4 regions of the Paenibacillus sonchi genome follow, and region 4 is predicted to be linked to each of the others. Evidence: riboswitches for the same ligand, from Rfam matches in the RefSeq annotation. Region 4 holds a riboswitch; each other region holds the start of a gene.
The links. Region 4 has a riboswitch for cyclic di-AMP ahead of JI735_RS09150 (C40 family peptidase). Riboswitches for the same ligand answer to the same signal wherever they lie in the genome.
Positions count from the first base shown of each region.

Region 1: it holds a riboswitch for cyclic di-AMP, as region 4 does, so the genes downstream of both, JI735_RS25675 (APC family permease) here and JI735_RS09150 (C40 family peptidase) in region 4, are expected to answer to the same signal.
Region 2: it holds a riboswitch for cyclic di-AMP, as region 4 does, so the genes downstream of both, JI735_RS03695 (C40 family peptidase) here and JI735_RS09150 (C40 family peptidase) in region 4, are expected to answer to the same signal.
Region 3: it holds a riboswitch for cyclic di-AMP, as region 4 does, so the genes downstream of both, JI735_RS11740 (hypothetical protein) here and JI735_RS09150 (C40 family peptidase) in region 4, are expected to answer to the same signal.

Region 1 is NZ_CP068595.1:5,753,302-5,758,773, reverse strand. It holds gene JI735_RS36335 (hypothetical protein) at 1-131, opposite strand, end outside; gene JI735_RS25685 (DsbA family protein) at 177-677, shown strand; gene JI735_RS25680 (disulfide oxidoreductase) at 677-1,114, shown strand; cyclic di-AMP (ydaO/yuaA leader) riboswitch at 1,303-1,461, shown strand; gene JI735_RS25675 (APC family permease) at 1,588-3,405, shown strand; gene JI735_RS25670 (iron-hydroxamate ABC transporter substrate-binding protein) at 3,619-4,656, shown strand; gene JI735_RS25665 (FecCD family ABC transporter permease) at 4,847-5,472, shown strand, end outside.
Region 2 is NZ_CP068595.1:813,806-819,277, forward strand. It holds partial or broken gene JI735_RS03685 (iron ABC transporter permease) at 1-111, opposite strand, end outside; gene JI735_RS03690 (ABC transporter substrate-binding protein) at 120-1,157, opposite strand; gene JI735_RS03695 (C40 family peptidase) at 1,379-1,849, opposite strand; cyclic di-AMP (ydaO/yuaA leader) riboswitch at 1,854-1,986, opposite strand; gene JI735_RS36810 (sugar O-acetyltransferase) at 2,426-3,022, opposite strand; gene JI735_RS03705 (DUF1349 domain-containing protein) at 3,054-3,659, opposite strand; gene JI735_RS03710 (TrmH family RNA methyltransferase) at 3,901-4,698, opposite strand; gene JI735_RS03715 (potassium channel family protein) at 4,728-5,417, opposite strand.
Region 3 is NZ_CP068595.1:2,556,499-2,561,970, forward strand. It holds gene JI735_RS11730 (O-antigen ligase family protein) at 1-707, shown strand, start outside; gene JI735_RS11735 (hypothetical protein) at 734-1,186, opposite strand; gene JI735_RS11740 (hypothetical protein) at 1,215-1,727, opposite strand; cyclic di-AMP (ydaO/yuaA leader) riboswitch at 1,842-2,011, opposite strand; gene JI735_RS11745 (glutaredoxin family protein) at 2,295-2,534, opposite strand; gene ytxJ (bacillithiol system redox-active protein YtxJ) at 2,531-2,857, opposite strand; gene JI735_RS11755 (SDR family NAD(P)-dependent oxidoreductase) at 3,083-3,805, shown strand; gene JI735_RS11760 (ThuA domain-containing protein) at 3,839-4,474, shown strand; gene JI735_RS11765 (MerR family transcriptional regulator) at 4,712-5,074, shown strand; gene JI735_RS11770 (thioredoxin family protein) at 5,112-5,447, shown strand.
Region 4 is NZ_CP068595.1:1,971,995-1,977,466, forward strand. It holds gene motA (flagellar motor stator protein MotA) at 1-57, opposite strand, end outside; gene JI735_RS09130 (hypothetical protein) at 259-552, shown strand; gene JI735_RS09135 (4a-hydroxytetrahydrobiopterin dehydratase) at 784-1,071, shown strand; gene JI735_RS09140 (c-type cytochrome) at 1,202-1,558, opposite strand; gene JI735_RS09145 (GNAT family N-acetyltransferase) at 1,654-2,139, opposite strand; gene JI735_RS09150 (C40 family peptidase) at 2,401-2,892, opposite strand; cyclic di-AMP (ydaO/yuaA leader) riboswitch at 2,898-3,040, opposite strand; gene JI735_RS09155 (C40 family peptidase) at 3,426-3,854, opposite strand; cyclic di-AMP (ydaO/yuaA leader) riboswitch at 3,912-4,049, opposite strand; gene JI735_RS09160 (hypothetical protein) at 4,266-4,733, opposite strand; gene JI735_RS09165 (hypothetical protein) at 4,709-5,095, opposite strand; partial or broken gene JI735_RS09170 (M1 family metallopeptidase) at 5,107-5,472, opposite strand, start outside.

The DNA of each region.
Region 1 (5,472 bases), 3.7 Mb from region 4:
CAGAAACAGAAAACGAGAATTCTAATTATTAGTACGGTCGCAATCGTAGTGATTATTTTTGCCGGACTCTTCATGCTGGCATCGAAGGATTCCTCTTCAACGGCAGGTTCAGGCAAGGCGGTTGATTTCAATTACAGCGGGTTCCGAAGACTTGGAAAGAGGATGCACCGGTCAAAATTGTCGAGTTCGGTGATTTCAAATGCCCGGCCTGCGCCCAGTTTACAGGTGTCATCAAGCCGCAGATTGTGCAGGAGTATGTGAATCAGGATAAAGCAGCCTTCTACTTCGTAAATATGGCTTTTATCGGCCCGGATTCCGAAACGGCTTCGCTGGCGGCACTATCAGTCTACCATCAGAACAATGACGCTTTCTGGACATACTACGATGCGCTTTACGCCAATCAGGGGGATGAGAATGCAGAGTGGGCCACAGAGGACTTCCTGGTGAGCCTCGCGGAGAAGGAGAAGCTGCCTGTTGATCTGGATCTTTTACGCAAAGATATCCAGGAACGAACTTATGAAAGTGAGCTGCAAAATGATATCAGCATCGCCAAAGATACCGGTGTAACCTCTACGCCTACTGTTTTCATTAATGGACACAAAGTAGATAAGCCTTTCGACATGGAAGCTATTGACGCTCAGATTAAATCCGCTTCCGAAGCTGTGAGTGCCGAATGATGAAGATCGCTGCTTTCTGCAGACGCCACTGTCTCTATTTGGCCTGGTTTGTGTCTGTTATCGCAGTAGCGGGAAGTTTGTACCTGAGTGAGGTATTGAAGTACGAGCCCTGCAAGTTATGCTGGTTCCAGCGGATCTTTATGTACCCGCAGCTTATTCTGCTGGGCATTGCCACCTACCGGAATGACAAAAAGATCATTCCCTATGTGCTGCCCCTAAGTCTCATTGGCGGCTGCATCTCAATCTATCATTATGCGGAGCAGAAGATACCGGCACTCAGCAAGGTGCTTCCCTGCACGATTGGCGTACCCTGCAACAAGGATTATCTGAATTATTTCGGGTTTATTACGATCCCTTTACTGGCCTTGATTGCCTTTGCGCTAATCGCAATTTTGCTCTGGACCGGACGCAAAGAGGACATCTCTAACCATTCCTGAAATTTTTGACACAATTAGGGTTCAAAACCTTGAAAAAACAAGCGTTGAGAGGATAATCGCAGAGAATGAAAGATCCATATATCCCTCATCGTGGTTTTGCGTAAAATGGATCATTTTTCATTCTTTTTTCATTTTTTTCACCGCTTTACGGAAGGGCCATTGTAGACTATCATTAGACCTTGTGAGAAGTTGAATATGCGCTGAATTTTCCGGATGGAAAAACGGGGGAACCAACATTGGCCTAAGCGCCAACGGGGTGAATCGGGACGGTCCGCAAGGGCTGTAACCGTAGGGCTACCACAGCCCGAATCCGCCAGCTAACCTCGTAAGCAATGGTGGGATAGTGACGATGCGTAAGCATGCGGATCATTTCCGTATGCTTATTTTTGTGCCTGCATTTATGAAAATCCACCTATGAAAACAGCGCACGGTACTACCGTTTCAACCTAAACAAGAGAGGAACTGTTACTACAATGGTAAGCAAGGTAAAACGACTATTGATCGGGCGTCCGATGAAGTCGAACGAACTCGATCATGAAAAGTTATCCAAGGTGAAAGCACTGGCTGTCCTGTCTTCTGATGCGCTCTCGTCTGTAGCCTACGGAACGGAACAAATCCTGATTGTGCTGGTGGCCGCAGGCTTCACAGCTATCTGGTACTCATTGCCAATCGCATTAGCCGTATTGGGCCTGCTGGCTATACTGATTTTATCCTACCGTCAGACCATCTTTGCTTATCCGCAGGGCGGTGGCGCGTATATCGTAGCCAAAAGCAATCTGGGTGTTCCAACCGGACTCCTCGCCGGGGGATCTTTGCTGGTGGATTATATTTTGACCGTTGCGGTTAGTGCATCGGCGGGTACAGATGCGATCACATCCGCTTTTCCAAGTCTCCATAATCATAGCGTACTTATCGCTGTTACCGTGATTTTGCTCTTGACGATAATCAATCTGCGCGGGGTAACAGAATCTGCCTCATTCATTGCTATTCCCGTGTATCTGTTCGTGGCATCGATCTTCGTATTGATCATTGCGGGGGTATTCAAATATGCAACCGGCGGAGCACATGCCAATGTCCCTGAAATCGGGGCTGCGGTGTCGAATGTCAGTTTGTTTTTGCTGCTTAAGGCCTTCAGCTCCGGCTGTTCGGCTCTGACCGGGGTAGAGGCTGTATCGAATGCCATTCCGAACTTCAAGGCACCTGCGGAAAAAAATGCGGCCAAAACCCTGATGATGATGGGGCTTATCCTGGGGATTATGTTTACCGGAATCACGCTGCTGGCTTACTGGTATGGAATTACGCCGGATGAAAAAGCTACAGTCGTATCACAAATCGCCGAATCTACGTTTGGGCGCGGCGGTTTGTACTTTTTCATACAAGGAATCACAGCGGTTATTTTGTTCCTGGCTGCCAATACAGCTTACTCGGCGTTCCCGCTGCTGGCGTTTATGTTTGCCAAAGACAAGTATCTGCCCCATGCATTTATGGTCCGTGGGGACCGCTTGGGCTTCTCGAACGGCATTATCTTTTTGGGCGTATTATCCGCTCTGCTGGTCACGGCTTTTCACGGAAATACGGAAAGCCTGATTCCGTTATATGCGGTGGGCGTTTTCATTCCGTTTACGCTGTCCCAGCTAGGGATGATGGTGCATTGGTACAAAACCAAACCTAAAGCGTGGCAAAATAAATTTGCGGTGAACACGGTGGGGATGCTTACGACTCTGACCATTACCTTAATCTTCATTATCACCAAATTCTCCAGCGTCTGGATGGCCTTTATCTTCCTGCCGGTTGTAATGTTCGTGTTCCACAGGATTCATCACCATTACCTGAATACTGCGGATCAGCTGCGGATATGTCCGGCAACGGATAAACCCTGCATCAAGGGAAGTACAGTGGTCGTACCTGTCGCTGGTGTAACACGCGCGGTGCTGCATTCGATCAGCTATGCCAAGTCCTTAACGGATAATGTGGTGGCTGTGTATGTAGGCTTTGATGAAGAAGAGATCAACAAAATGGAGCAGAAATGGGAGGAATGGAATCCGGGCGTGCGCCTGATTGTCCTCCGTTCCCGTTACCGCAGCATTCTCCGTCCGCTGGTTAAATTCATAGATACAGTAGAGTGGAAGACTGCTTCAACCGATCATATTACTGTACTCATTCCGCAGTTTATCACTAAGCATTGGTGGCAGGCCGTCCTGCACAATCAGACCAGCTTGTTCATCCGTTCATATTTAATGAATCAAAAAGACATCGTCGTTGCAACCGTACCTTATCATTTGCATAAATAGACAGATGGCTGCCAACATGAAGGCTGTTTCCGGATTCCGGGAGCAGTCTTTTTTCATATATAAATGAATCCGTTAGCCAAAACGTGAATAGTTGCAAAAGCAAAATAATTATATTGACATAGAGAATGAGAATCAATATCATTTAATGGGGTAAGGCCAAGGCATCTAAGACCTTTGACCATTTCAGATTGTACATATACAGGAGGGGTATCCATGTATTCGTTTAAATTAAAGAGAGCAGGCCACAGGAAGCTGGCCTCAATCGGGCTTTTGACGCTGACGCTTATTTTGTCCGCCTGCGGCAATAACAACAGCGCAAATTCAACAGGGGGTGCGGCCAATGCACCCGCAGCTTCAGCGGACGCTACAACAGCACCTGCTTCAGAAGCTCCGGCAGCAACAACTGCTCCTGCGGTAGAGAAAACAGTAACTGATGCCATGGGGCACAAGGTAACCGTTCCGGCTAATCCGCAACGCGTGCTGGCTTCATACCTGGAGGATTATCTGGTAACGCTTGGGGTAACTCCGGTAGCACAATGGTCGGTAACCAACGGAGTTCAGGATTATCTGGCAGATGAATTGAAGGATGTTCCAACGATCAGCTTTGATCTTCCCCTTGAGGCTGTAATGGGCTTCGCGCCGGATTTTCATATTGTACAATCGGAATCCAGCGTGCAAAATGGCCTCTATGACCAGTTGAACAAAATCGCACCTACCTATGTGCTGGGCGATGAGATGAGCAAAGACTGGCGCAAGTCTCTGCTCAAGATCGGTGAACTGCTGAACAAGAGCGCTGAAGCTGAGCAGGCGATAGCCGCTTATGATCAAAAAGCTGCCGATGCCAAAGCAAAAATCTCCACTGTAATTGGAGATGATTCTGTTGCGATCTTGTGGCTTATTAAAAAGAACTTCTATATTGTAGACGAAACACGCAGCAGCGGGGCGGTAGTATACGGTGACCTCGGTCTAAAGCTGCCTAATCTTGTTACAGAGATTCCTTCGGCTTCCAGAGCAACCTGGAATCCGATTTCTCTTGAGAAGCTGGCCGAGCTCACTGCAGACCATATCTTCCTGGTTAACAGCGACAAGACTGAAGGTTCAGAAATTTTGAACAGTCCGATTTGGAAGGGCATTCCTGCTGTTAAGGCGGGAAATGTTCATGAATTTGCCTCCAACCACAGCTGGCTGTACAGCGGAGCGATAGCCAATTCCAAAACCATTGACGATGTCTTGAACAGTCTTGTGAAATAAGAAATCCTCATCAACTGGGTGAAACTCCCGGACATGTGGAAGGTGCAGGACGTTGTATCCCCGGATACGCGATCCCTGCACCTTTTTTAGAGAATTGAATGCTTGTGCATCATTCACAGATTTGCGATAATGAGAATGATAGTTGTTATCATTTAGATTATCAGTAATTATCCTGGTAAGGGGACGGCTTATGGTCACATCCACACACTCACAATCCCGCACTCATCCGGAAGGGGAAAAACAGCTGAAATCCCGCCCTGCTGCAGCAGTAGTTATATTGATTGCAGGACTTGGGGCTATACTGTTCGGTCTGGCGCTTTCCGTTTCGGTAGGTGCGGCGGATATTCGGCTGGCATCCGTATGGGAAGCGGTATTTCGCTTCAATCCCGAACTGCCGCAGCATCAGGTGATCCGGGAACTGAGAATTCCCCGTGCATTGGCCGGAGCGCTGGTCGGAGCTTGCTTTGCAGTCGCAGGAGCGATTATGCAGGGCATGACACGGAATCCGCTGGCGGATTCGGGACTGCTTGGCCTGAATGCAGGCGCAAGCGTTGGACTGGCATTGGCTTTTGCCTTTGCACCTTCAATGTCATTCATATATATCATGCTCTATTGCTTCATTGGAGCTGCAGCGGCTTCTCTTCTCGTCTTCGGGATTGGTTCGCTGTCGCATAGCGGACTGACTCCACTGCGGCTGACACTCGCCGGAGCTGCGGTGAGCGCCTTGCTGCTCGCCATCAGCCAGGGTGTTGCGATTCTGTTCCATCTCTCGCAGGATATCGCTTTTTGGATGGCGGGAGGGATTGGGGGGACAAG
Region 2 (5,472 bases), 1.2 Mb from region 4:
GCAGAGGCTTAGCAGGGATACAACGAAAAGGGCGGCCAGGCCGCCCCCAAATATTCCTATCAGCCGCCAGGTCATCCCGGGTGAGGTTTCTTTGCCCGTGTTGATGTTCATATAGGTGCTCATTTCGTTAAGGTATTTACAACTTCATCAACGAGGACTTTGGAGGAAACCGGACCGCCAAATACCCACGTTGTGCTGGCCAATCCGAAGGTACGTTTTTCTTTTACAAAAGTAAGGCCATTCCAGACGGAATTGTCCTTCAGTTCATTTGAGAAAATATCATCATCCTTTTGGACGATATAGAGCAGATTCGTGTCCTTAACTGCAGGCAAGGCTTCAACGGTGGAGGTGGTGAATCCGTACATCTCGAATTTCTCCGGCTTCCAGTCGTTCTTCAGGCCAATCCGGTCCAGCGTTTGTACGGCCAGCGAGTTATCCGTAAAAAGACGCATGGTCGCTGCATTCTGATAGCTGTATGCCTGTGTCAGCACATAATTCAGGCCTTCCTTGCCTGCTGCAGCCAGCTTCGTCTTCGCATCCGCATAATGTGCATCCAGATCAGCAAGAACCTTGTCCCCCTCAGCTGTTTTGCCGACAGCAGCAGCAATGGTTTTGAAGATATTTTCCATCTCCGCATACTGGTCGCCTTGCCCCTCAGGCGGATACAGGCCCAAAATCAGTGTTGGCGCAATCGCCTTCAATTGATCATAAATCGCTTCATGGTTGTCAGTGTTGGCAATAATCAGATCCGGCTTCAAGGAAGCTATCGTCTCCAGATTCGGCTCGGAGCGGGTTCCCACATCCGTCACGCCTGCATCAAGTGGTGCTTCAGACGTTACATACAGCTTATAGTTTTCGTTGTCTGCATTACCTACCGGCTGCACACCAAGCGCAATAACATCTTCTGTAAAAGTCCACTCCAGAACTACGACCTTTTTCGCGGGCTTGTCCAGCTTTACCTCGCCTTTAGCGTCTTTTAATACAATAGGGCCAGCTGCGGTTGCACTGCCCTCGTTCGTAGCGGCTGCATTTGGAGCGGCTGCATTGTTAGTTGCGCCTCCGTCCGCTGCTGAATGATTTGCGTTGTTAGATCCACAGCCTGCTGCAACCAATACGACGATAATAAGCATCATTAAGCTCAATAACCTTTTGTTCACTCCGGATATCCCCCTATATGTATAACATTTAATTACGTATCGTGATAATCGTTATCATTTCAGTGATAATGATTATCATTCATTAGTTATATTATATGGGATTCCGCTGAAAGTCAAAGTTAAAATTAAAATTAAATAGCCCCGCCTTATATTCAATCTTCTGAATACAAGGCGGGGCAATAATAATAGACACTGTTTAAAGTTTTCTGTCCCAGAGGACTTTATTCACCGGCCATCTGACGATAGCTGGTATCGCTTACTACACGGCGGGCTGTAACATAACGGTCACGGTAATAGGAATCCGAGAGCTTGCTTATTCTTACGCCTTTGCTGCTTGAGGAATGTGCAAACTGGCCATCCCCGATATAAATGCCTGCATGGGAAACCCCGTTACCGAAAGTATTAAAAAAGACCAAATCCCCCAGCCGCAAGTCATCCTTGGACACCTCAGTGCCAGCCTTGGCTTGAGATCCTGTTGTACGCGGCAGATCACCTGCATTGAACTTCTCCATAATATATAAAATGAAGCCTGAACAATCAAAACCGGCTGCCGTCGTTCCTCCCCATACATAAGGAGTTCCCAATACCCCATTCACTTCATTCTCAAGACTGATTTCACTTGCGTATGTATTCGCTGGAATAGCTGTGAATAATAGCGCAGACCCTATCAACGACATAATGAACTTTTTCAGAACCCTTTGCTCCCTTCAATGCCTACGGAGTTAGCTGAGGGTTCGGTTAAAGGTTCCCTATATTCCTTTGCTTTCAAGAATAATTCACCCAAAAGTGGTTCCCCCGTTTTCAAAATGAAATTCGGCAACAATTCATTAATTTTTTGTAACTATTTCTATAGTATTTTATCTAGTATCACTCTGTCAATCCTATTTCCTGTTTTATCGTTTTCATTGTAAAATAATACAAAAATATACCCAGTTTATAGTATAACCTCCGCCAACAGGGAGCAAGTAACCCGTTAAATGAACATGATTTATACTAATTTTATCTCTCCCTCTGTAAGTCTATATTATATTAATAGTATAAAGGTTACATAAATGTTACTCTCCGCTTCCTTGCCGCCAAGCCGCAATATCCGCTCCAGCGACTCGCCCCGCTCTTGCCTGGCCGGTCCGGATGGTGGAAAAAGGCCGAACGAAACGAAGCACCGCAACCCGTTAGCCCGGATTGCGGTGCTTCATTTTTGAAGAGGACACGTTAAAATCACCGGCATGGCACAATTTCAACTTTATTTTCCTAGTGAGATGTTAGACTTATTCGCTTGGTCTTCTCCAGGGATTGTCAGAATATTTGATAGGTCTAATAACTTTGCAAGGAACTCCTGCAGCAATAGTATTTGGCGGAATGTCTTTTGTAACTACACTCCCTGCTCCAATAATACTATTCTCGCCAATGGTCACGCCTTGTGTAATCTTAACATCACCGCCAAGCCATACATTGTCCTGTAAGATTATGGGGGCAGAATAGACCCCTTTATCCGCTCTTTCAAAAGGATCTTCCGCATGATTTGCTGCATATAGTCCCGCTCTAGGACCTATGAACACATTGTTGCCAATTTTCACTTCGTTGCAATCAAGAATGATCATGTCATGGTTAATATATACCTCATTCCCAATCGAAATATTAAAACCGAACTCACACCGGAAATCGGATTCAATATATACATTTTCCCCGACTTCTGCAAACAAGCCTTTTAGAATGGACATATCGTATTCATCATTTGTATTTACTTTGTAATTGTACTTCCTGCAAGTAGATATTGCCTGTGTTCGAAGTGCAGAAATATCTTTTCCGACATCATCATACATTTTCCCGGAATTTATCATTTGTTTGATTTCTGAAATATTCATATGGCCTCCTGATCAAAATAAATTAGCAAACTTATTCACCATCTCTTATGTTCTTTACGGTTTTATTCTCCAGTGAAAAATTAGAGTAGATTCTATCGCCACCTTTTCCAGTCGGAGCTTGCGGGAGAAACCCTACCTTAACGGCCTCTTCGACAGGTAAATTAAAGAATCTTGCCATATAAAACTGAGTACCTGTTAATGAATAATGAAAAGCAAAGGACTGGCCTACCCGTGTAATCTGAAGCCAAACGGAATTACTGTCGATATTATTTCCATTCGCATCGTCTGATAATGAATTTGTTACTACGCTCACAATGGCATGGGTATTGAAATCGGTAAGTTCGAAACACAGTTTTGCCCAAACATTGATGTCTTTCATTACCATGACTGAAGCAGAATCATAAATATCTTTAAAATCATGCTGTACCTTTACGCGCATAACAAAATCACCAGAAACCTCCGTGAAAAAAAACGGAGCGTTTGCGAGAGTGCTCGGGGTGGCCCCTTCTTCTGATACAGCTCCATTGTTGCAGAAAAAATCGCTATGCTCAGGCGCATACAATATCATTGCTTCATTCTCAAACCGGATGCTGCTTGGATTAAGCCAATTAAAGTTTTCAAAATCGGTCTGGCCCATTGGATTTCCCTCCTGTTTTTCCTAAATATGTACACACTATGATGATATCATCAAAGATCATTTAGTGAAGGTAAAAAGTTATCAAATTATTGCAGAATATTCTCATACTGGTGTTTTTCAAGGCGTTAATTTTAAAAAAGCCCTGATACATCAAGGGGTTCTTGATCATCAGGACTGACTATGTTGTGCTAAAACTATGTTCCAAACGGTGACAAGATGAGTTACAACTCACAAAATGGGTTCATTTCCGCTGAATGCCCCGCTGCCGCATCCCCTCAAACAGCAGGATGGTAGCCGCCATAGCGGCGTTGAGCGATTCGGCCCGGCCGGCCATCGGGATGATAATGCTCTTGTCGACGAGGGCCGCCGCCTGCGGAGAGATGCCCTGGCCTTCACTGCCGATCAGCAGCCACTGGCTGCCGTGAAAATCATGGGTGTAGCAGGATTCCACCCCCGTCAGCGAAGTGCTAACCACAAGGGCACCGCGTTCCCGGGCCTGCGGCAGAATGTCGCTTAGTTCCCCCTCAACTACCGGGAGATGGAACATAGAGCCCATCGTGGAACGGAGGGTCTTGGGGTTGTACAGATCGGCGCAGCCTTTGCCGAGGATTACGCCGTCTGCGCCTGCGGCATCCGCGCTGCGGATGATCGTCCCCACGTTGCCGGGGTCCTGGACCCCGTCCAGCACCATAACCCAGCTATCCCGCTTTACGAGGATAGTTTCCAGTCCCTGCTGCCCCTTGCGCACAATGGCAAATACCGGCTGCGGCGTACCCGTGCTGCTGCATTTGGCAATGACCGCCGCCGAAACGCCGATCACCTCCATGCCCTGCACGGACTGAAGCAGCGGCTTCAGCTCCGCAGGCATGCCTTTATCCAGATCATAGGCCAGGCATTCCACATCGGCTTCGGCCAGCAAAGCCTCCTGCACAAGGTGGATCCCTTCGATGATATACTTGCCTGCTTTGTCGCGGTGCTTTTTCTCCTGCAGTCCGGCCCATTCTTTTACCCGTGTATTTTGGGGTGACCTAATTTCCATAAAGTCCTACCTTTCTGTTCCTGCCCTGCCTATTGATACGCCATTTCCAGCTTGGTCAAATTGTCCTTCCGGCCAACGATAACCAGTACATCCCCTTCGGCCAGCCGGTCCTCGGCTCTTGGAGAGATATTCATTTCCTCGCCCCGGCGGATCGCCATGACATTGCAGCCATATTTGGCACGGATATTCAGCTCCTGCAGATTTTTGCCCAGCATCGTTCCGGAGACCTTCATATCCAGAATGCTGTAATCCGGCGACAGCTCGATATAATCAAGAATATTGGGCGAAGCCAGATGATGCGCCACCCGCATGCCCATATCCCGTTCAGGATAGATCACTTTGTCTGCGCCAATTTTGCTGAGCACCTTGCCGTGCAGCTCGCTTTTGGCCTTGACCAGAATCGCCGGTACGCCCAGGTCCTTCAGAATCAGTGTCGTTAGAATGCTGGCTTGAATATCTTCCCCAATCGCCACCACAACCACATCAAAGTTGCGGATACCCAGTGCGCGCAGCGCCTCTTCATCGGTGGAGTCTGCGGATACGGCATGGGTTACAATGCCCGAGATTTCCTGCGTGCGCTGCTCGTCAGCATCGATCGCCAGCACATCGAACCCCATACCGCTGAGTGCCTTGGCGACACTTGAGCCGAAACGCCCCATTCCGATAACGGCGTATTGTTTTTTTGCAGCCATATCTGTACCTCCCGTAGCAATTTGCATCTCACACAGTATAGCATAAGCCCACCCAAACTTGAATTTCCCCTGCACTTTCAGG
Region 3 (5,472 bases), 580 kb from region 4:
AGCAACAGGAGTACTTCCAGACCGCCCTTACCACTTACCAGGATGTTGCAGATGGTGTTGCCTTCTTGAAAACATTGCCTCCCGGACAGCTTCAGGGCCGGCCCTTCTCGGTCACGCCGCTGATTGCGCTGAGCGCAGGCAAGGTTAAGCAGATAACAGGGGATACAGAGACGGCTCTGACCTTCATCCAGACGGGCTTCACGGGCGGTTACGCCGATCTGGCGGGCCGGGGTGATCTGTGGAGCACTGGATGGTACAATGACTTAATCGTCCGGTCTTTCGAACTGGGACAACCCATTTATACGGAATGGCTGAATCTGTTAAACACTCCGGGCGTTGACAGTACAGTCGTCGATCAGGTCGCAGCCAATGCAAAGGCGAACTTTAATACGGGAATTGAGGCTTATAACCAGGTTATGAGAGAAGCAAACAATCAGGCCACTGCCTTTTCTTCTGCCGCAATCTTAGCACTTGGTAAAATGCAGTTCCTCACTGGAAATGTCCAGGGTGCAGTTACCACATTGAAAGGCGGACTCAGCGAAGATTATTCGGATGCGGTTAACCGGGAGATGGCACGCTGGTATTTAGCCGGGTTAAAAAAACTGAACAGCTCTGAGGATCAGGATGTGTATAATAAGCTAATTGCCGCCGATGCCCAAGAGGCGGGTATGATCGAGCAAATTGCCGGAATGAAGCCATTATCATAAGGTGCAGTCCGTCATAGCCGGCCAGTTTATCCAGCGGATAAACTGGCTGTTGGCATTGCGGCTTCATGTGCAGCCAGCTGCTCGCGCATCTGCCGGATCTGCGCCTTGAGCTCAGGCAGGTTCTTCTCGAGGATCAGACCGATGTCCGCCAGAGACAGGCGCAGGCCATACCGGAGCGCATGTACAAGCTGGTCCTCCCAGGACAGGCAGGCCGAAATACGGGGCTTGCAGCCTTGGGCAATCAGGGAGCAATGACGGATGCATTCACGGTAGCACTGAAGGGAGAAGCTCTGCGCGTCACAGCCTGTACGCAGATACGGCTCATAAAGCTCCGTGAAGCTCTTCACAGCAGCTTCCTCTGCTTCGGCCCCCTGCCCCAGCAGCAGCCTGCTGAGCGTATAGATATTCCCGCTGTACTTCTCGATATACTCTGCAAATCCGGCTGTTGAAGCCGACGTGCGCGATAAGGGGTCGGGCATGTTCTCACGGTCCTTTCTGAATAAAAAACTATAGAATAGAATAATAAGCGATAGATTTGTTAATCAGCTCCGCCGGGTCCGGCTCTGGCCAGGTCCGCTGGAGCTGCAGTGTCCGTGAAGGTCTATAGTACATTCTTCCCGCACTTGAGCTACCTCCGGCAGCCAACACGGAGTGAAAATAAGAGTCTGTCTGACCCTGCATATCAATGAATTTCCCTTGTTGAAGCTTTGCTTTTAGATGCAGTAGTGCACTCAGTACCAGATCCCGCTGAGTCCGCCTCCACTGGGGGCCTAAGCGGTATACAATTCGGATCGCCTCCTCAAGGCGGCAGCGGCGGATGCTGCGCAGGAAGCCGCTCCATTGGATCAGATCAACCCGCTTATCTTCCCATAGCAGTCCCTGTGACCAGCTATGCCCTCCCTGGCAGGTCAGCTTCAGGAGGCCGTAGCGGCAATTTCCGGCCTGCTCCGGCCCGGGGCTTGCGGGCCAAGGTGTATCGAATACCCATATTTCTATACGCAACAGCCGTCGTGATTCCATTCCCGTTTTCCTCCTAATCATTGATCTCCACACAAAAAGCCGCAGCAGAGGAGGACCTCTGCTGCGGCTTTGGGTACAGGTTCAAATAAACCTGGCGCATAAGCGTGGCGGATCAAGTTCTCTCTCTATACGCTTACGGGGTTAGCTGTCGGATTCGGACGGTGAGAGTCGCCCTGCCTAGTGAGACTGCATTGGTGCGGTCCCCTTCGGATTCACCCCAAGTAGGCTTATCGCCTGGTGGTTCCCCCGTTTCCCGCATGGCGGGAATTCAGCGTTGATTGGTTTTCATGAATAAGTTCAAAACGAATCATACTCTTTCATGCAGTTCTTTGTAAAAAGGAAAAAGGAAGATGCGGCGTAAATTAACGTTGAAATCCCGGGATTCGCAGGAAATAAACGGATAAAACCATATATGTTGCTGTTTATCGGCCTATTATCTCATTCGTACGCCGGTTTTTATTTTTTTTGAAAAAAGGGGATTCAAGAATGATTTAGTCCTGAATCCCCTTTTTAACCTATGAATCCGGAAACTGCATCAGCTCTGCTGATCCAAAGAAATCCGGCGCATTAACGGGCTGCTGCAATAAGCTCCTTAAGCTCAGGCAGATTGAAGCCTTTGACGGCATGCGCCCCTGCTACTGTAACTGGAACACCCATGAAACCGAGCTTTTCCACTTCTTCCTGGTAGACCGTGCTGGTCATAACATCTCTTACTTCAAAAGGAACACCCTGCTCCTTCATCAGCTGCTTCACTTGGTTGCAGTCACTGCAGTTCGCGGTTGAATAGATAATTACAGGCTGGCTCATGAGTTCACAGCTTCCTTAATGGCATCCCGGGTGATCTTCCAATGGGAGGTGTTCCAGCGGACCTCGCCGTCTTCGAGCAGGAAAATTTGCGGAGACTCATGTTTGATGCCGAAGTCCTCGGCAATCTGGTTGGAGACTGGACGGTCTTCTATCACATGGACCACGGCAGCAGGGGTGCCGGAGCTTTGGACATAGGCCCGGAATTCTTCATTGGCCTTGGCGCTGATCGGGCAGGTGGTGCTGTGCTTGAACAGCAGTTTTTTACCAGGCTGTGCAAGGTATTGATGCAATTCGTCGACACTGTGAATTTGTGCTATGGACATCGGAATCCCTCCTGATATTTTTAGTTTGCTAACAATTCGGTTGTTAACAATGATATTTCTGATTGTAACATAGTTAAAAATTAAGTCAAAAGGGAGAATCATGCCGTGCTGCCAATCCGAACAGTCCTGTGCAGGACGTTGAAAAAAGACAAGTGCCATGCTAATGTGAATGGGATAACAGCGGTAACAGGTTACTGATTCTTAAGATGAAGGAGTGTCCAATTCATGAAAAGGGTCGCTTGTGTTACTGGCGCTGACCGGGGACTTGGATTTTTCCTTGTGCGCTGGCTTCTGGAGAATAAATATAAGGTGTTCGCCGGGCAGTACTTTGAGGAATCTCAAGCACTGGAAGCGCTTCAAGCGCAATATCAGGACCATTTGGATCTGGTTCCGCTGGATATCGGCAGCAGCGAAAGCGTAAAGCGCGCAGCGCGCAGCATTGCCGGATGCACGGGTCATCTGGATCTGATTATCAACAATGCCGGAGTGATTGACCAGGCGGATGATGCCACCATACTGGTGGATATGGATGACACAGCGATGGCGCACATTTATAATATCAATACGCTCGGTTCCCTGCGGGTCAGCAATGCTTTGATCGGCCTTTTGCTGCAGGGAAAACAGAAATTAATCGTGAATATATCCTCTGAAGCCGGCAGTATCAGCCGTAACCAGCGGATTAACATGTACGGTTATTGTATGTCCAAGGCAGCGCTTAATATGCAGTCCTCCCTGATGCATAATCATCTGCGGGTGATGGGCGGGCAGGTCATGGTCTTCCATCCAGGCTGGCTGCAGTCCTATATGAGCGGCGAGAAAGATGAGGCAGCGCCTATACCGCCTGAAGAATCTGCGGGCAAAATTATGAGTATTGTTGAGGATCACAAGGCGCATATGGGGAAGGAGCCGGTTTTTCTGGATTTTCAAGGGGACCCTTGGCCCTGGTAGTACAACTTTTCCGGTAGAAAGGTGTGAATGGAAATGGGAGAGTTAAAAGTACTTGCGCTTGGAAGCTATACGGAGGTGAAGTATCATCCGTTTGCCGGTGTGGACCGCGTTTTTGAGGAACTGTTGGGCGGAGAATTGCAGGTGACATCCACCGAAGATTACTCTTTGCTGAGTAAAGACAGCTTATCGGAATACAAGCTTGTGATAGCGTATACAGAATTTTCGGATCACAAAATACCTCCTGAACAAAGCGGCGGTTTGCTCTCTTACGTGGCAAGCGGCGGCGGACTGCTGGTGGTGCATAATGGAATCTCGCTGCAGCGCAATCAGGAGCTGGGTGTGATGCTGGGAGCCTACTTCACCCACCATCCGGCGTACACCTCTCTTCAAATGACGGTCCCCGCAACCGGGCATCCGATTATGGAGGGAATCACTGATTTTGTGATGGAGGACGAGCCGTATTATTTTGACATGCAGCCGCATTTTGAAACGACAATACTGGCAGAGTATCCGCACGGGGGTGCTATGCGGCCCGCAGCCTGGTGTCATGAATTCGGCCAAGGGCGCGTTGTCTATTTGATGCCAGGCCATCATCTTGCTTCCTTTTCGGTCGAACCCTTCCGGAAGATGATTAAGCGAGGCGGTCTATGGGCAGCAGGATTGCTGTAGCTTTTGCCATGGCGACGAAGTGTATAAGATAAGCGGTATGATGGTGAGTCCTGCTGAAGCCTTGGGGAGAGGTTGGGGTTTTGGGTTTTGCTCCCGCTGCCGGGAAGCAAGGGGCTTGCGGGACTACAACGGATGAGCATCGCACTAAAGCTGAATAAAAACTCTTGACCCTGACACTGGTGTCAGGGTTTATACTGTGATCAGACCATTTCTCATGAACCCCGGGGAGAACATGCCATGAAAATAGGTGAGCTTGCAGAACGGACGGGTGTCAGCATCCGGTCACTGCGATATTATGAGCGTCAGGGTCTGATTACCCCGCTCCGTAAGGCCAATGGATACCGCGAGTATTCAGCGCTGGCCGTGGAGACGGTGGAGACGATCAAGCTGTATTTGAATCTGGGTTTGTCGACGGAGGAAATCGCCGGTTTTTTAAATTGTGTGCTGATGAAAAAAGAGGCCTTCTGTGCGGATGTGATGCCGCTGTACCGCAGCAAGCTGGAGGACATTGAATGCCAGCTGCTGCAGCTGAACCAGATCAAGTCAAATCTGGAGGAGAGGATTGCCTCCATTCAGCAGGAGCAGAGGGAAACAGAATGACCTGAACGATACAGAATGGGACGAGGAGGAATTAATGATGGCTGTTATAATTACGGAACATGCCGATACGCTGCGGCTGCGGTTGCACGAAGGAGGGACTGTACTGGTAGATTACGGCGCCCCTTGGTGCCCGCCTTGCCAGACGCTTCTGCCGATCCTGGAGGAGCTGGATGAGGAGTATGGCAGCAATGTCACGATTCTTAAAGTGAATTGTGATGTTCTGCCGGAGCTGGCTGCAGAAGCAGGAGTCATGGGCCTGCCTACCGTGATCGTATATAACGGGGGACAGCCTATGGAAAAGCTGGTAGGCCTGCGGCCGAAATCAGCCTATCAGGGTGTGCTGGACCGCTTTGCCGCCGCGAACAGCCGGTAATAGCAACCGCGCGGCGGAGGTGCAA
Region 4 (5,472 bases):
CCCCCATACTATTGTAACCAGACCAAAAATCAAACCGATTATTGTTGAAATTTCCATTTATGCACCTCGTCCATGAGAATTAAGAAGTGGTCCGACTGTACCGCGTGTATCATCCATGAACAGCGGTGGGGCATCTGCCTGACCAATCACGTATATTCTTATTTATCGACAGCATTCCCTTTTTTGTGAAGTCATTTTTTCGGCTATAATGAGTAGGGTAGGATATTATTCATCTGTGGAGAAAACGGAGTGATTGATGTGGGTGTGAAGCACGGCAGGGATTACAGTGAAATTCTGGGTGAGCTGACGGAAGCGGTAGGAAGAATTTCCGACGGGTATGTATTTTTTGAAATGGAGCCTGATGAGTGGCAGGAACTGCCTCAGGAGTCGAAGCTGGAAGTCTGGGAAGCACTTGCTGAGGATCTGTTCTACGCCCTGGGGAATGAGCCGGTGATCGAAGTGGGCAGCGGTGTTGTGATCTATGACAAGGAGACACACCGGATCAATATTCTGCTTGGCGAAGAGGATCTGGCTTCAGTCCTTCTGGTCTAGGGGACAGGCAGGTGCCGGAGGGCGGTTTGCCCGCAGCCTGCGCCGCGTGGTAAAATTGATGAAGCCGGGTACTATTTGCTGGGATTTGTGAATACATTAAACCAAAAAAACCTCATCCTGGCGCATCCCTTGGACTTCTATAAGCTGAGGGATGTTTTGTTTCAGGCAACAACGCCACTGGTAATAGAGCTGCAAGGCTTTTGCTGTTAATTTAGTAAGGGAGGAAGAACATTGCAATTTACGGAAGAGGAGCTGCGGGAGCAGGTGAGCAAGCTGGAAGGATGGAAGCTGGAGCAGAATACTCTGGTGCGCAAATACATGTTCAATGAATACATGAAGGGGATTGCTTTTGTGGATGAGGTGGCCGCCATATCGGAAGCATTCGAGCATCATCCGCATATTACAGTCGATTATAAAACGGTCTTTCTCCGCTTGTCTGCGGCAGAAGAAGAGGGGCTTACCACGCTGGATATCCGGCAGGCCCATGAATTTAACGAGGCCTTTGAGAAGAACCGTTAACCCAAGCCCGATCGAACCGGTCCGAATGAGAGTTCATCATAACCCTTATATAAAAAATGCCCTGCCATAGGATCAGCATCATCCTTGCAAGGGCATTTTGTGCTTATTCTTCTGTGAAGTGTAAGTGAAGCTACTTCTTCTCTGCAAGCCACATGGCTACATTTGCGATCTCCTCCGGGGCCAGCTTATCCTTGAAGGAAGGCATTTGTCCGCGGCCCTTAGTCACAATGGTGAAGATCTCCCCGGCATCATGCTTGCCGCCTTCCTGCTGCAGGCTGGGTCCTACACCACCCTGGAGCTGATCCCCATGGCAGGTAATGCAATTAGCCTTCACAATGGCCTCAGCACCCGCCGCATCCAGCTGTACTTCCGGCATAGTTGGCTTGTTCTCCTCAGCGACTTCGGCTTTGCCCGGCAAAGTAAACATTAAGACTACCGCAAAGGCACAGGCGGCAAAAAATAAACCGCTCATGATCCATTTCTGCATCTGCATCCGTCCCCTCCATGTAAGCTGCTGTCTACATTATACAAGAAGGTAAAGCGTTATCATAGGGTTTGTAACAAATAATTGGCTGATTTGTGCTATTTATCATAGACCATACAATAAAAAGGCTTATTGCCCGTGGGAGTCCGGCGTTCATAGGTATCTGTAATGGTAAATCCGCTTTTTTGATAAGCGCGTATAGCCCGTTGGTTCCACGTCAGCACCTCCAGATCAATTTCGCGGTCCGGATAACGTTTCAGAGCCTCCTTGACCACAGCATTCATGAACAGATGCCCCATGCCATGTCCGCACAGATCAGGCCGCATCCCGACTCCAAGCCGGACTACGCCTTCCATTGGGAAGAGCTGCGCGAAGCCGCAGAGCGTGCCCTGACCGTTCACCACCGAGACATATTGCTCACTTCGAAGCCGGGGATCACCGAACTCAACGCCCAAAGCCTGCATCTGCTCCCAGGACATCCAGCCGTAAATGTTATACGGAGGCTTATAGACCCATTGGCATATTTCGGCAGCGTGGGCAACATCCATAGGAACACTGTAAAAGGTTGCGGGGGAACTAATCATCAGGTATCGGCCTCCCATCCAAAGTGAAGCGTTATATCTTTAATTATATACATAACCATCCTTTTGGAGCGAATAAACTTTAAGCGGAAGTGAAGCCCCTGACAATTGCGGAATATTATTTTGGAAAATAGCGAAAATTAGGGGTTTTTGTGTTTGGCAGATCATGAGCAGGGTAAATATTTTTTGTAGACAAAAAAAAGCCCCCTCCAGAATTTCGGCAAAAATCCTGGAGAAGAGCCTTTTTGGAATTACAAGTGCTGTTTACTGCACATCGTCGTTGTCTTGGGAGTCGGAAGCTACATTCTGATAAGCATCTGTGCTCATAATTCGTTTGGCGCCAACGTAGCGGTTGACGTAGTAGCTGTCATTCAACGAGCTGACGGTTACACCGCGTTTAGAGGATGCATGTGCGAATTTGCCTTCACCGACATAAATGCCGACATGGGATACGCCGTTGCCGCTTGTATTGAAGAATACGAGATCGCCCGGTCTGATGTTGTCACGCGATATAGCAGTTCCCATTTGGTATTGGGACCCGGACTGGTGAGGAAGGTTGATTCCGATTTTATCAAAAACATACATCGTAAACCCGGAGCAATCAAATCCGTTAGTCGATATTCCGCCGGATACGTATCTTGTTCCGATGGCTTTGTCGATAACCTGATCCATTTTGGAGTCTGCGAAAGCGCTTCCTGCTCCGATAGTAAGGATAATGGAAAAGCTCAGTAAGGCTGATGCCAGCTTCTTCTTCAAAAGTAAATACCCCTTCCAATTGCCTACGAGGTTAGCTTAAGGGTTCGGTTGAAGGTCCCCTATGACCCCTCTGTGAATAGGAGGTCAATTCACCCAAAATCGGTTCCCCCGTTTCCCTAATGATTAAGGAACTCGGCTCGACTGTTGATTAGGATTAGCTTGCGGATCAATACATGACAAAAAGTTTGTAAATTAACTTTGAATAATTACAAAAATGTTACTATCAACTCACTGCAGTAATTGTAACAAAGACAGAAGCTCTTGGCAATCATTTAAAGCATAATAATGCATATTTTTTCCGTTTGACGGGACAAAAATCTATTCTTGAGGGCCCATTTTACGCGCTGCGTAAGCTGTATGGGAGATTTTTTTGGAATATTTAGCAAAAAGGTGTTTCAAAGATCTCCGGAACGTGTAAAAGGGAGAATAAGGAAAAGGAAAAACCCGGAAATGATTACGGCAATAATCAGTCCGGGTTCGTATAAGTTATATTTAGTTGTTAGAGGCAGTAATATTGAAGGGAATAACGTTTATCAATCGTAGGCAACAGCCTGGTACGCTGTAGTGCTCATCACTCGTTTGGCGCCAACGTAGCGGTTGGCCCAGTAGGCTTGGCTCAGTGAAGTTATCGTAACGCCGCGTGAACTGGAGGATTGTGCGAATTTGCCATTCCCGACATAAATGCCGACATGGGAAACTCCCGATCCAAAGGTGTTAAAGAAAACGAGGTCGCCTGAACGCAAGTTATTGCGGGACACAGGGGTGCCGACGCTGAATTGAGCTTTGGAAGTGCGTGGCAGGGTTAGTCCGACATTTTTGAATACGTACCTCGTGAATCCGGAGCAGTCGAAACCGCTGGTGCTGGTGCCCCCGAATTTATAGGTCGTTCCGATTGTTTTGGCGATAACTGTGTCCATTTTGGAGTCGGCGAAAGCGCTGCCAGCTCCTAATGTGAATACCATCACTAATCCAAGTGCTGCTGCGGTGCATTTCTTCTTGAAGTTCTGACTTTTCAAATGATGTACTCCTTCCAAGGCCTGCGAGGTTAGCTTAAGGATTCGGTAGAAGGTCCCCTATGACCCCTCTAAAGCGAGATCAATTCACCCAAGATATGGTTCCCCCGCTTCCCGGTGCAGGGAATTTGGCGTTTTGTGCACCAGAAGAGCGTGTGTAACAAGCTTTAATGCTCAAGTTAAATGTGGTTTACAAGCTGTAACTTAAAGATTACAAATTTGTTACTAGTAGTACAGGCATCATTGTACCAGAGGATTTACAGTTTTGCAAATACTCTTTATCACTTTGTAACTCAAAAAAAGAGTCCCGCTCCCGGTAAGGAGTAGCGACTCTTTTATTATGCCGGTTAAGCGGCTCTATTATTGCGGAAATATTTTACTGCGCCAGAGATGATACTGGGCGGCGATTCCCCACATTTTGAACAGTGTAGTGGGCAGCGGAGAGAACTGGCGGAGCAGAAAGGCCGGCAATCCGGGACTAAGCAGCGCGGTTGCTCCGCAAACAAGCATCATCACCAGCCCGCATGCTCCCAGCACAAGGGAGAGTCCTGCAGATGGAACAATGACCTTCAGGCACACCAGCAGGGATTGGAGTATTCCTGTACCGGCCGTATACCCGAACTGCATGTAGAGCAACAGCTTCCGAATAAAGAAAAGATACACAAGCCATGCCAGGACGTAAGGAACCAGCTTCAGCAGCTGTCTGTAATCCAGAATGCCGCTTAGCAGCAGGTTGTACATTTTGGGAAAAAGCCAGTACAAGGGCAGGGCCGCCAGCACCCATTCTATAAGACTGAACAGCATCACCGGAAGCCCATACAGCCGCATGCCCGGAAAAAGAACATTCCGCGCTCGCCCTTGCGCTCCTGGTGCAGCTCGTGGAGCAGCCCTGCGCGGATGAATGGGGAGACCAGCAATCTTGCTGCGCTCAATACCAGAAGCATCCAGAGCCAATGCTGAACCGCCGGGTCCGAACCCAAAGCGAATTGCCCCTCCACATAGTACAGCAGTCTGCCCAGCCCGCTGCCTCCCGCATGCTGGTCCGGGTAGCGCAGAAGCACGGGAACCACGGCGCTTTTGACAAACTTGTACATGAAATAGCCCCAGAAAAGCCGGTAAATAAATAACAGGATCAATATATATAATTGCTCTTTCATGCTGTGCCAGCCGCAGCTTATCGATCTTTTCACAATCCTTCACCTCACCAGACAAGAGTGCCGAGCAGATTTTCAATCAGGTTGGTCATGCTGAGCGTCCAGCGTGAGAGCGTATCAGGCTCCAGTTCGGCGAGTCTGAAATTGTTCAGATGCTTGCTCTCCAGCAGAACGGAGTGCTCCGGATCAATCTCTGCCGACAGGAGCGGCGCTTTGTAGGACAGCTGAAATGTCGTTTGCTTGCTTTCCCCATTCCAATATCTTTGAACGGTATATCCGTCCGAGAAGGTAAACTTTACCGGCACATCCCCGTGCCGGCTGCCTTTATTGCTTACGGTAACTGAAGATTCATAGCGGGAGTCTTCGTTATCCGCCCCTGCTTTGCTGATAGTATTTGCAATATGATTTATAGC